DNA from 3 places in the Nocardioides sp. BGA-UO-ETr-FS32 genome. Region 3 is predicted to be linked to each of the others. Evidence: predicted binding sites of a transcription regulator. Region 3 holds the regulator's gene; each other region holds the start of a gene.

Region 1 (4,272 bases), on a different contig from region 3:
ACCCGACCGTCGCGTACGACTTCCTCGACCTGCTGCTCGACGCGCTGGCCGACCGCGGTGCCGACTACCGCGAGGTCGCCGGCGCCACCGCGCACAACTTCGCCTCGCCACCCATCCCGGTCCTGGCCAGCCCCACGGCCACGTTCCCGACGCGCGCGGTGCGACTGGCCGACCGTGACGTGATCATCGCCCGCGACGACGTGCGGACGACCAACGCCCGCACGGGGACGTTCCAGTCGATCATCCGCTTCCCCGTCGGCGGGGGGCTGCTACCGGTCGCCCGCGGCTGGGGCTCGGCGGACGTGGGCGTCGGCAAGGCGTCGTTCCGGTTCGTCAACTCCCACCTCGAGGCCTTTGGCCTCCCGGGTCTCGATGCCGAGCAGCTCCGGGTCGCCCAGACGCGCGAGCTCCTCGCCGGGCAGGCGGACCTGGCGTCCCTGATCGGCGCGCTGCCGATGGTCTACGTCGGCGACTACAACTCACGTGCCCCCGACGCCCCGGCGTACTCGCTCCTGCTGGCCGGCGTGGGCGCCGACGCGTGGCCGCGGACCCACCCCGGCGACCCCGGCAACACGTGCTGCTTCGACGCGACGCTCACCGACCCCACCGACCCGCTGACCTCGCGGATCGACCTCGTCCTGCACAGCACGGACGTCAAGGCCGCCCGCGCGCGCATCGTCGGCAGCGACCCCGACGACAGGACCGCATCTGGCCTGTGGCCCTCGGACCACGCCGGAGTGGTGGCCCGACTGGTGTTCCCCGCGCGACGCTGAGTCGACCTGGGTGGACTTCAGTCGTCCTCCCAGTAGGGGCCCTTCAGGTAGGGGTCACGCTCGACGGTGGTGACGGGGCGCCGCACGGTCCGCCAGACCGTGCGGGTCGTCCCGTCCGGGTCGGTCACCGTGCGCCGCACGCGGAAGTTGGCGTACGTCGTGGTGTAGGCGTTGCGGGTGTTGCGGGTGTTGTCCCACTGGTAGTTGAAGTTCGCCAGGTACTTCTTCGCCACGACAGCACCGCGCACGGTGAACCAGACCTCGTCGTTGGCGGTGCTCAGGCTCGACCAGTTGACCGAGCCGGTCAGCACCATCGACGAGTCCGGCACGCCGTTGTAGGTGCCCTGGACTATCAGGTACTTCTGGTGGCTGTAGTAGTCGAGGATGAGGTCGTCGATGCCGTCGTTGTTGAGGTCGAAGTTGTCGTCGAGGTCGTAGTCCATGCCGGTCGAGCGGAGCGGGATGCGACCGCGCTTGGTCGGGGCGGCGATGACGCCCTTCGTGTGGTAGCCGATGAGGCCGTACGTGACCCGCACGTCGCAGCCCTGGACCCACTTCTGCCGGATGGCCTCGGCCAGGTAGTCGCCGCGGGCGCCGCGCATGGTGTGCATCGACAGGGCGAGTCGGGTGCGGGTGACCTTGCCGGTGACCGGGTCGACGGTCCGGCACTGGACCCGGTCGAGCATGGTCAGCACCAGGTCGTTCTTCGGCCCGGACGCCCGCGGGAACGCGACGACCGTGTGCTTGTCGATCGAGTCGTCGCAGACACCGGTGAGCGCGGTGCCGCAGAAGGCGATCGGCTCCTGGCGGGTGTCGTGGTCCTTGCGCATGTCGTTGAACAGCCCGACGAACTGACGGAACAGCTCGTGGTCGCCGTCGGTGAAGTAGAGGTCGTTCCACTGGTGGATCGCGGCGTTGCGAGTCATGTTGGCCGACCCCACGGCCACGACGTCCTCGGACCGACCCGCCTGGCTGAAGAGGTAGAACTTGGAGTGCAGGTTGTTGAAGTCGTTGGCCGCCCCCCGGCAGCTCTTCCGGCACTTGTAGATGAAGCTGTTGCGCCGTGGGTCCTTGCCGACCTCGGCGCGGACCGTCCGCACGGCCGCGTTCTCCCAGTGGTCGTTGAGCAGCATCTGCACCTTGACGCCGCGCCGGTGGGCCGCCACGAGGGCGCGCGCCACATTCATCCGGTCCAGGGAGTAGATCGCGATCCGGATCGTGGCGCCCTTGCGCGTGCGGTCGATGGTGTCGATGACCCTGCGCTCGATCCGGAAGTGGCCCTTCGCGCGGTGCGGGTCGTTGAAGAAGGGCCCGCTGGGCGCCTTCCACTTCTTCGACGCCGCGGGCTTCTCCGCCACCGGCCCGGGCTGCTCGGCGGCCGCCCCGGGGACGGCACCTCCCAGCGAGGTCGCCAGCACCAGGCAGATGCTCCCCACGAGCATCGACAGCTTCTTCACGACCAGTCCCCCATCCACGGTGAGCCGTGTCAGCATAGGCGTGCCGGCGACGCCCCGCCCGACGCCGCGCCCGCGTCCACCCCACCGTGGCACTCCGCTTGACTCGTTCGAACGCATGTTCGATCATGGGGACATGTCCTCCGCCCGCTCCGTCACCGCCCGCGCACCGGGGCTCGACCCCGGGCGATCGGTCGTCGAGCAGCTGCGCGAGCGGGTGGCGGCGATGGAGCGCAAGCCCGCCCTCGAGCCGGTCCCGACCCTGCCCGGCATCGCGGACCTGGTCCCGCTGCACGCCGGGTCGACCTACGCCGTCGACTCGGCCTCGCTGGCGCTCGCCCTGGCCGCCGGGGCGTCGCGGGCCGGCGAGTGGGTCGGCTTCGCCGGCTGCACCGACTTCGGTGCGGAGGCCGCCGCCGAGCTGGGGATCGAGCTCGCGCGCACGGTGCTGGTGCCCGACCCCGGCGAGCACTGGCTGGAGGTGACGGCCGCGCTGGTCGACGTGCTCCGCGTGGTGGTCCTGCGACCCCCTGCCTCCGTCGACGAGCGCACGGCGGGGATCCTCGACTCCCGCCTGCGCACCCGGTCCGCGGCGCTGGTCGTCCACGGCGCCTGGCCGCGGGCCGAGGCCCGGCTGAGCGTCGAGGAGTCGAGCTGGAGCGGTCCGGTGTCCGGCACCGGGCAGCTGCTGGAGCGTCGGGCCCGGGTGGTCGTGCGTCGCGGCGCGCGCCCGCCCGCGCGCGCGGACCTGGCCTGGCCCGAGGTGTGCGCGACCGAGGTGCGCGAGGCACGGCGGGCGTCCGGGTGAGCGACCCGTGAGGGTGATGGTCGTGTGGTGCCCCGACTGGTCGGTGGTCGCCGCCCTCGAGGAGGCCGGGAGGTCGTCGCGCTCCCCCGCCGCGGTGCTCTCCGCCAACGTGGTGGAGGTGTGCAACGGCCCGGCGAGGACCGAGGGCGTACGCCGCGGCCAGCGCCGCCGTGACGCCCAGGCCCGGTGCCCCGAGCTGTTGCTGCTGCGCGCCAACCCCGACCGCGACGCCCGCGCCTTCGAGCCGGTCCTCGCGACGGTCGAGGACCTCCGCCCCGGAGTGGCCGCGCTGCGCCCGGGCCTGCTCGCCGTCCGCGCCCCGGGCAGCTGGTACGGCACCGAGGCCGATGCCGCCGCGACCGTCTGCCAGGCCCTGGTGGAGGCAGAGGTCTGGGACGTCCGGATCGGCATCGCCGACGACCTCTTCACCGCCGAGCAGGCCGCGCGCACCGCCGAGGTGCAGCAGTGGGTCGTGGTGCCCGAGGGCGGGTCCCCGGCCTTCCTGCGGGGCCTGCCGGTCCACGTGCTCGCTGATGACGGCCCGCGCGGTCGCGAGCTGGTCGGGCTGCTGCAGCGCCTCGGCCTCCGCACGCTGGGAGACCTCGCGGGCCTGCCCGCCGAGGCCGTCGAGCAGCGTCTCGGCGTCCACGGCGCTTCCGTGCACCGGCGTGCGCGCGGTGCGGACCGCGACCTCTTCGCCGCGCGTACGCCTCCCCCCGAGCTCGATGCCGACGTGTCCTTCGAGCCTCCCCTCGACTCGGTGGAGGCGATCACCTTCAGCGTGCGCACCACCGCCGAGCGGTTCGTCACCCAGCTGGCCCACCACCAGCTTGTCGCCACCGGTGTGCGCGTCGAGGCCGAGTCGGAGGGCGTGGTGTGCTCGTCGCGCACCTGGCTGCACCCGCGCCACTTCGGTGCCCGCGACCTGGTCGACCGGGTGCACTGGCAGCTGCAGTCGGCGGGCTCCACGAGCGGGGCCGGCGGCTCCCTGCGCGCCCGCAAGGACACCGGCAGGGTGCGCGCCCCGATCGACCGGGTCCGGTTCGTGCCCGAGGTGGTCGAGCCCGCCGCCGCGCACGGCGAGGCGCTGTGGGGGTCGGCGTCCGACGACCTCGTGGAGCGCGGCGTCGCCCGGGTGCAGGGCATGGTCGGTTTCGACGCCGTGCAGCGACCGGTGCTGCAGGGGGGCCGCAGCCCCGCGGCGAGGCAGGCGCTGGTGCCGTGGGGCGAGCGCGCG
Region 2 (4,272 bases), on a different contig from region 3:
CGCCCGGCTGGGCGGGGAGGCCGAGACGGACCACCATGGTCCGGGTCGTCGGGTCGACCAGCAGCACCTGGCCGCCGAAGCCCAGCGCGGCGTACAGCTCCTCGGGCGCCCCGGGCGCGAGCTGGCCGGTCACCGGCCGCAGCGGCTGTCCCAGGTCGTCGACCGCGTCCGTCGCCCCGCGGATCGGGCCCGGCCGGTTGAGCCACCACAGGTGGCCGTAGGCCGCGTTGTGCACCGTCGACGAGCGGCCGACGGCGCGCCGGACGTACGACCTGTCGAGCAGCCGGCGTCCGCCGACCGTGCCCTCGGCGAGGTAGAGCCGGCCGAGCCGGGCGACGTCGAGGCACGTGGTCCGCATGCCGTAGAACACGGCAGCGTCGTCGGCGCGGTCGGTGATGAACGTCGAGTGGGTCATGCCCAGCGGCTCGAACAGGCGGGTCTCCGCGAACCTCGCGACAGGCTTCCCGGTCGCCCGCTCGAGCACGGCCTCGAGCACCTGGATCGCCGCGTTGTTGTACGCCCAGGCGGTGCCGGGCGGGTACTGCTGCGGCAGCGAGACGGCGTACCTCGTGCGGCTCCTCGCCGAGAGCAACCCGGTGTAGTCGGTCTCGAGCGACCAGAACCGGCCGCTGTCGTTGGACAGCAGGTTGCGGACGGTCACCGACTCCGACGCGGTGCCGCGCCACTGCGGGACCCATCGCGAGACGCGGTCGTCGAGGCGCAGGTCGCCGTCGCGCACCGCGATGCCGACCAGCGTGGCGGTCACCGACTTGGTGATCGAGAAGACCTCCCGCGGCTCGTCGCGCGCCAGTCGCCAGTTCCAGTCGCGGGCGAGCCTTCCCTTGCGGAGCACGGCGAAACAGGTGGAGTCCAGGCGTCCCGCCTCGTCCGCACCGCGCCGGATCGCGGTGCCGCGCAGGCCCAGTGCGGAGGGCGTACGCACGGTCCAGCCGTCGACGGTCCCCGCCCTGTCGGCGGCCGGTGCCGCGCCGGCCGGGGGAGTGCTCCCCGCCGCGAGCACCAGGGCCAGCGCGGCGGTGCCGAGCGCTGCAGGTCGGAGGAGCCTCATGGGCACTGAGCCTACGACCGGCACCCGGTCCTAGGATCGGCGTCCGTGAATCCCGTCATCGGCGTCCTCGCCCTCCAGGGCGACGTGCGTGAGCACCTCGCCGCCCTCCGCGCGCTGGGTGCCGACCCCGTGTCCGTACGCCGTCCCGCCGAGCTCGCTGCGTGCGACGGCCTCGTCATCCCCGGCGGCGAGTCGACCACGATGATCAAGCTCGCCCGGATCTTCGACCTCCTCGAGCCCCTGCGCGACGCCGTACGAGGTGGCCTGCCCGCCTTCGGCACCTGCGCCGGCATGATCATGCTGGCCGACCGGATCGAGGACGGCGCACCCGGGCAGGAGTCGATCGGCGGGCTGCACATCACGGTGCGCCGCAACGCGTTCGGCCGGCAGGTCGACTCGTTCGAGGAGGACCTGCACGTCGACGGCCTGGCCGAGGCGGTGCGCGCCGTGTTCATCCGGGCGCCGTGGGTCGAGTCGGTCGAGGACGACGTCGAGGTGCTGGCTCGGGTCGAGGACGGACCGGCCGCGGGTAGGATCGTCGCGGTCCGTCAAGGCCCCCTGATGGCGACCTCGTTCCACCCCGAGGTCGGCAGCGACCACCGGATCCACGGCATGTTCGTGGACCTGGTGCGCTCGGCCCGCTGACGCACCGACCCGAACCGCGACAGATAGAGGGATCCATGTCAGGCCACTCCAAGTGGGCAACGACCAAGCACAAGAAGGCCGCGATCGACGCCAAGCGCGGCAAGCTCTTCGCCAAGCTGATCAAGAACATCGAGGTCGCGGCGAAGCAGGGCGGCGGCGACCCCGCCGGCAACCCGACCCTCTACGACGCCATCCAGAAGGCCAAGAAGAGCTCGGTCCCCAACAAGAACATCGACTCGGCGGTCAAGCGCGGCTCCGGCGCCGAGTCCGGCGGCGTCGACTACCAGGGCATCTCCTACGAGGTCTACGGCCCGCAGGGCGTCGCCTTCCTCGTCGAGTGCCTCACCGACAACAAGAACCGTGCCGCGATGGAGGTCCGCACCGCCGTCACCCGCAACGGCGGCACCATGGCCGACCCCGGCTCGGTCTCGCGCCTGTTCACCCGCAAGGGCGTCATCGTGGTCCCGAAGTCGCAGGACCACGACGGCACGGTCCGTGACGTCACCGAGGACGACGTCCTCGAGGCCACGCTCGACGCCGGCGCCGAGGAGGTCAGCGACCTCGACGAGGCCTTCCAGGTCGAGAGCGAGGCCACCGACGTGGTCGCCGTCCGTACGGCCCTCCAGGAGGCCGGCATCGACTACGACTCCGCCGACGTGGAGTGGGTCGCCAGCCTCGAGATCCCCGTCGACGCCGAGGGCGCCGGCAAGGTCATGCGCCTCGTCGACGCCCTCGAGGACCTCGACGACGTGCAGGACGTCTTCACCAACGTCGACATCCCCTCCGACGTGATGGCCGAGCTCGAGGCCGCCGACGCCTGAGCCCGGCGCCGCGCGTGTCGTCCGCGCTCCCGCGCCCGCGGCGGGTTAGCGTGGCGCACGAACACATGTTCGGACGGGTGCGTGGCCCGGTCGACGGAAGGGGAGCGGCGTGCGGGTGCTCGGCATCGACCCCGGCCTGACCCGCTGTGGCGTCGGGGTGGTCGACGGGAGCGTCGGCAGGCCGCTGACGATGGTCGACGTGGGCGTCGTCCGCACCAGCTCCGGCCTGCCCATCGCCGAGCGACTGGTCACCATCGAGAAGGGCCTCGACGCCTGGATCGAGGAGCACCGCCCCGACGCGGTCGCGGTCGAGCGGGTGTTCGCGCGCTCCGACTCCAGCACGATCATGGGCACCGCGCAGGCGAGCGGCATCGCCCTCGTCGTCGCCGCGCGCCGCGGCCTGCCGATCGCGATGCACACCCCGAGCGAGGTCAAGGCGGCCGTCTCCGGCAACGGCCGGGCCGACAAGGCCCAGGTCGGCGCCATGGTGGTCCGCATCCTCCGGCTGACCGAGCTGCCCAAGCCCGCCGACGCCGCCGACGCGCTCGCCCTGGCCATCACCCATCTCTGGCGCGGCTCCGCCAGCAACCGCCTCGAGGCCGCCGTGGCGCGGGCCAGGACCCAGCAGTCACAGCAGCAGACCCCAGTGAGGACCCGATGATCGCCTTCGTCCGCGGCGAGGTCGCCGCCGTCACCCTCAACAGCGCCGTCCTCGAGGTCGGAGGGGTGGGCCTCGAGCTCATGTGCACGCCCGGCACGCTGGCGACCCTCCGCGTCGGGAGGTCCGCCACCCTGCCGACGAGCATGGTGGTGCGCGAGGACAGCCTGACCATCTTCGGCTTCGTCGACGACGACGAGAAGCAGATCTTCGAGATCGCCCAGACCGCGTCCGGCGTCGGTCCCAAGGTCGCCCAGGCGATCGTGGCCGTCATGAGCCCCGACGAGGTCCGCCGCGCGATCACGACCGAGGACGTCAAGGCGCTCACCCGGGTCCCGGGCATCGGCCAGAAGGGCGCCCAGCGCATCATCCTCGAGCTCAAGGACCGCGTCGGCCCGCCCGTCGGCGTCCACCACCCGGCGGCGTCCGCGGCCCCTGCGGCGCCGTGGCGCGACCAGGTCCAGCAGGGCCTCATCGGGCTGGGCTGGTCGGCCAAGGAGTCGGAGAAGGCCGTCGAGGCCGTCGCACCCGAGGCAGGCGACGCCCCCGACGTCGGGGCGCTGCTGCGCGCCGCCCTCCGGACGCTGAGCAAGGCCTGAGGCGGGCCCGACGATGAACTGGGACGACACCGACGAGGACACCTACGAGACCGAGCTGACCGAGGCGGAGCTCGGCCACCTCCAGCGCCTGACCGACGCAGACGCCGACGGCGACGAGCGCGCGGTCGAGGCGGCCCTGCGTCCCAAGACCCTCGACGAGGTCGTCGGCCAGGCACGCGTACGCGACCAGCTGGGGCTGGTCCTCGAGGCCGCCCGCCGGCGTGGCCGCGCCCCCGACCACGTGCTGCTGTCCGGTCCGCCCGGGCTGGGCAAGACCACGCTCGCCATGATCATCGCCGCCGAGATGAGCACGCCGCTGCGACTCACGAGCGGCCCCGCGATCACCCACGCCGGTGACCTGGCCGCCATCCTGTCCGGTCTCAACGAGGGTGACGTGCTGTTCGTCGACGAGATCCACCGGATGTCGCGCCCGGCCGAGGAGATGCTCTACATGGCCATGGAGGACTTCCGGGTCGACGT
Region 3 (4,272 bases):
CCGGTCGCAGCCGTGCCGGACATCCGAACCGGCATCCACTCGTCGTACGCCCGGTGTGCGGCGGCGCGACGGACGGCGTAGTCGCCCTCGTCGGGCTGGTGGTTCTCCGCGCCCTCGCGCCACGCGTCGTTGGTGACCTCGTGGTCGTCCCAGGTGACGATGAAGGGGTGCCGCGCGTGCAGGGCGCGCAGGTCGGGATCGGCCTTGTACTGGGCGTGGCGCTGGCGGTAGTCGGCCAGCCCCACCATCTCGCGCGCCGGCACGTGCGGGCGGATGTCGGTGTTGGCGCGGCCGTAGCCGTACTCGCCGGGGGCGTACTCGTAAAGGTAGTCGCCGAGGTGGATCACCGCGTCGAGGTCGTCGCGCGCGGCGAGATGACGGTAGGCGCTGAACCAGCCGGCCTGGAGGTTGGCGCACGACACGACGCCGAACCGCAGGCGGTCGGGGCTGGTGGTCACGGCCGGTGCGGTCCGCGTCCTGCCCACGGGGCTGGTGCGGCTGCCCTGGGCGAAACGGAAGAAGTACGCCGTCGCCGGCCGCAGCCGGGTCGCGTCGACCTTGACCGTGTGGTCGCGCGCCGCGCCGGTGGTGGTGCGTCCACGCCGCACGACGTCGCGGAAGCCCGCGTCGGTGGCCACCTCCCACGTCACGCTCACGTCCGGCCCGACCCCGGAGCCGGGGGTGGCCGCCGGCGTCGGGGTGACGCGGGTCCACAGCACGACCGCATCGGGTAGCGGGTCGCCCGAGGCGACTCCGTGCTGGAACGGCTCGTGCGCGGTCGCGCGGGCACTCGAGGTGGTGCCGGCCACGGTGGCGGCACCGGCGGCGGCGCCGGCACTGCCGGCGATCACGGCTCGTCGGGTGAGGTGTGGTGAGGGGGTCACGGGTGGTTCAACGACGCACCCGCGCGAAGATCACGCCCTGCTGCGAGTGTTCACCCGCCGTTCAGCTCACCCGAACGGGATGCGCCCCCGCAGCGACTCCGGGTCGGCCACCGGGTTCTGGCCGGTCTCCTTGATGACCTCGCGGGCCTTGTCGACGCTGTCCCAGACGTTCCAGAGGACGACCCCGCGGACCTGCCCGGACCTGAGGTAGTAGACGACGCCGGTGCCCATCTCGCCGTCCTTCCAGTCCTCGACCAGGTCGAGCGCGCTGCTGGTCTCGCCGACCGCCTCGTAGCCCGCATCCAGGATGTCGGACCAGAAGAACGGCGTGTAGTCGTACGCCGCGTCGGCGCCGGCCATCACCTTGCCGGCGTGCTCGCCGGACTTCTCGGCGTGGTCGACGTGCTCGACGCGGCGGCGGCCGAGGAGGGCGTCGGGGTAGGACGCGACGTCGCCCGCGGCGTACACGTCGGGGTCGCTGGTGCGGAGGCGGTCGTCGACCACGACGCCGTTGTCGACCTCGAGGCCCGCGGCCTCCGCGAGTCCGGTGCGCGGCAGCACGCCGACGCCGATCACCGCAGCGTCGGCGACGATGTGGGAGTCGTCGTCGAGGCGGATCCGTACGCCCCCGTCGTCCTCCTCGCCACCAGAGACCGAGCCGTGCACGATCGTCACGCCGCGGTCGGCGAGCTCCTTGGTGAGGTGGGCGGCCAGGGCGCGGGGGAACATCTGCTCCTGCACGTCCTCGAGGTCGAGGACGAGGGTGACGTCGATGCCGTTCTGCACCAGCGCCGAGGTGATCTCGGAGCCGATGTAGCCGCCGCCGACGACCGCGACGTGGCTGCCGTTCGCGGCGACCGCGCGCAGCCGCTCGTAGTCGGCGGCCGTGCGGTAGTAGATGACGCGGGGGCCGGGGGCGACGCCCAGCACGCGGGGCTCAGCGCCGGTGGCCAGCAGGAGCTTGCCGTAGCCGACGCTGCTGCCGTCGGCGAGGCGTACGGCGTGGGCGCCGCGGTCGATCGCGGTGACGGTCGTGTCGGTGAGGAGGTCGACGGCGTCGTCGTCCTCGAGGTCACCGGCGAGCGAGCTGCCCTCGAGCGTCGCGTCGTCCTTGAGCCAGAGGTCCTTGGTGAGCACCGGCCGGTAGACCGGCTTGTCGGGCTCGGAGCCGAGCACGCCGATCGAGCCGCTGGCGTCCTCGGCGCGGATGCCCTTGACGGCGCTGGCCGCGGCAACTCCCGCTCCGACGATGACGTAGTCGTAGGTCTTCTCGACGTCGCTCATCTGACCATCGTGTCCCGGGGGTGGGCACCGTTCAATGGCGGCCCACCCCTACGGTGCTCAGAGGCTGCGGAGCACCGCCGTCACGACGCCGAGGATCGTGGCGTTGTCGCCCGGGATCGGGTCGTAGGCGTCGTTGTGGGGGAGCAGCCAGACGTGGCCGTCCTTGCGCTGGAAGGTCTTGACCGTGGCCTCACCGTCGATCATCGCAGCGACGATCTGGCCGTTGGTGGCGGTCTGTTCCTGGCGGATCACGACGTAGTCGCCGTTGCAGATGGCGGCGTCGACCATCGAGTCACCGGAGACCTCGAGCAGGAACAGCGTGCCGTCGCCCACGAGCTGCTTGGGCAGCGGGAACACGTCGGTGACCTGCTCCTCGGCGAGGATCGGGCCACCGGCGGCGATGCGGCCGACGACCGGGATGTTGACCGCGGTGGGGGCGACGTCGCCGATGCCGGTCTCGTCGACGCTGGACTCCTCGCCGCTCGAGATGGAGCGGCGGGCGGCCATCACCTCGGGCAGGAACACCTCGAGGGCGCGGGGCCGGTTGGGGTCGCGCTTGATGAAGCCCTTGCCCTCGAGCACGCGCAGCTGGTGGGCCACGCTGGAGGACGAGGTGAGGCCGACGGCCTGGCCGATCTCGCGCATCGACGGCGGGTATCCCTTGGTCTCGAGCGAGTCCTTGATCGTGGCGAGCACGCGCTGCTGGCGCGGCGTCAGCCCGGTGGCGTCCGGGGGGCCGTCGGGCATCTCGATGACGTTCTTGTCGTCCTGCTTGGCCATGGCGTCCTCCACTGCGGGGTGCTCCCACCGTCCGCGCCGGGCGGGAGCCGTGCGCTCACCGTAGCCCTCCGGGAGCCGTGGGATCAAACACCTGTTCGAAGCCGCGTGTCGCTACTTTGTCGCTAGTGTCGGCGGATGCAGACCTCGTGCGTCGTCACCGGTGGAGCCCGCGGGATCGGGCGTGGGATCGCGGAGCTGATGGTCGCGCGCGGCCACGCCGTCGTGATCGGCGACCTCGACGGGTGGGCGGGCGCTGCGACGGCGGCGGAGATCGGCGCGGTCGCGGGCCTCGCGCAGGACGTACGCGATCCCGCCTCCCACGTCCTGGTCGCGGAGGAGGCGGCGCGCCACGGGGCGCTGACGTCGTGGTTCAACAACGCCGGCGTCGGCGACGACGGCGCCCTGACCTCGCTGTCGGAGAAGCAGGTCCGTCGCCTCGTGGAGGTCAACCTGCTCGGGACGACGTGGGGCACCCGCGCCGCGCTGGCGGCCTTCGGGCCGGCCGGGGGAGACGTCGTCAACGTCGCCTCGTTGTCCGGGCTCGGGCCGGTGCCTGGCTACAGCATGTACGCCGCGACGAAGGCCGCGGTCGTCTCGCTGTCGGCGTCGGTCAACGCCGAGGCGCCGCGCGGGGTCCGGGTCCACGCGCTGTGCCCCGACGGGGTGGACACCGCGATGCTGGCCGCGCAGGACCCGAACGGCCTCGGCTCGCAGCTGACCCACTCCGGCGGCCCGATCCTCGGCGTGGCCGAGGTCGCCCAGGCGGCCGTCGCGCTGGTGGGCTCGCGCCGCGTGGTGCGGACCCTGCCGGGCTGGCGCGGGGGAGTGGTACGCGGCGCCGCGCTCGCACCGGGCGTCACGCAGCACGCCGCGTCGCTGTTCGCGGCGCAGGGGCGCCGCGCGATGCGCCGCCGCGCCGCCCGCTGAGCGGTCTCCTCGATCGGGGTCAGGGCAGTCGCACCTGGCCGTGCTTCATCTTCCAGAGGAAGTACTTCTCGAAGCCGAGCTTCATCGCGTGCGCCTGCGGGCCGGGGATCAGCACGCCGTGCTTGCGCGGCGGCAGCATCTTGTCGGCGAGGATGATGACGCCGTTGTTGCCGGCGTCCATCACGCACACGGCGGGGATGTCGCCGAACGCCTTGTGCGCGTCGGGTGCCTCACCCTTGACCTGCGCGGCGATGTGCGACCGCTGCCGTGCGGAGGATGACCTCCTGGCCGGGGAACGGCGGGATCATCGCGTACCCGAAGTCGAGCGTGCGCGCGTCGGCCAGCACCAGCCGGCCTTCTTCAGCTGTAGCTGGTGTTGAAGAGGAACTCGTACGCC

Evidence for each region. Region 3 encodes LexA, which represses DNA repair genes until DNA is damaged. Its sites were predicted from a motif close to TCGAACANNTGTTCGA; they were not measured.
Region 1: a site for LexA is predicted at 2,338-2,353, ahead of imuA' (DnaE2-dependent mutagenesis accessory factor ImuA'). Genes of this name have one in related genera too.
Region 2: a site for LexA is predicted at 2,593-2,608, ahead of ruvC (crossover junction endodeoxyribonuclease RuvC). Genes of this name have one in related genera too.

The regions. Positions count from the first base shown of each region.
Region 1 covers NZ_JCAQOX010000016.1:94,609-98,880, reverse strand. The annotation lists gene AC57BS_RS18165 (endonuclease/exonuclease/phosphatase family protein) at 1-773, shown strand, start outside; gene AC57BS_RS18160 (phospholipase D-like domain-containing protein) at 791-2,248, opposite strand; gene imuA' (DnaE2-dependent mutagenesis accessory factor ImuA') at 2,364-3,035, shown strand; gene AC57BS_RS18150 (DNA polymerase Y family protein) at 3,052-4,272, shown strand, end outside.
Region 2 covers NZ_JCAQOX010000013.1:735,706-739,977, forward strand. The annotation lists gene AC57BS_RS08730 (serine hydrolase domain-containing protein) at 1-1,069, opposite strand, end outside; gene pdxT (pyridoxal 5'-phosphate synthase glutaminase subunit PdxT) at 1,115-1,714, shown strand; gene AC57BS_RS08740 (YebC/PmpR family DNA-binding transcriptional regulator) at 1,750-2,535, shown strand; gene ruvC (crossover junction endodeoxyribonuclease RuvC) at 2,645-3,196, shown strand; gene ruvA (Holliday junction branch migration protein RuvA) at 3,193-3,792, shown strand; gene ruvB (Holliday junction branch migration DNA helicase RuvB) at 3,806-4,272, shown strand, end outside.
Region 3 covers NZ_JCAQOX010000014.1:319,873-324,144, forward strand. The annotation lists gene AC57BS_RS11395 (alkaline phosphatase D family protein) at 1-884, opposite strand, end outside; gene AC57BS_RS11400 (NAD(P)/FAD-dependent oxidoreductase) at 951-2,168, opposite strand; gene lexA (transcriptional repressor LexA) at 2,226-2,948, opposite strand; gene AC57BS_RS11410 (SDR family NAD(P)-dependent oxidoreductase) at 3,084-3,875, shown strand; gene AC57BS_RS11415 (hypothetical protein) at 3,895-4,065, opposite strand; gene AC57BS_RS11420 (hypothetical protein) at 4,236-4,272, opposite strand, start outside.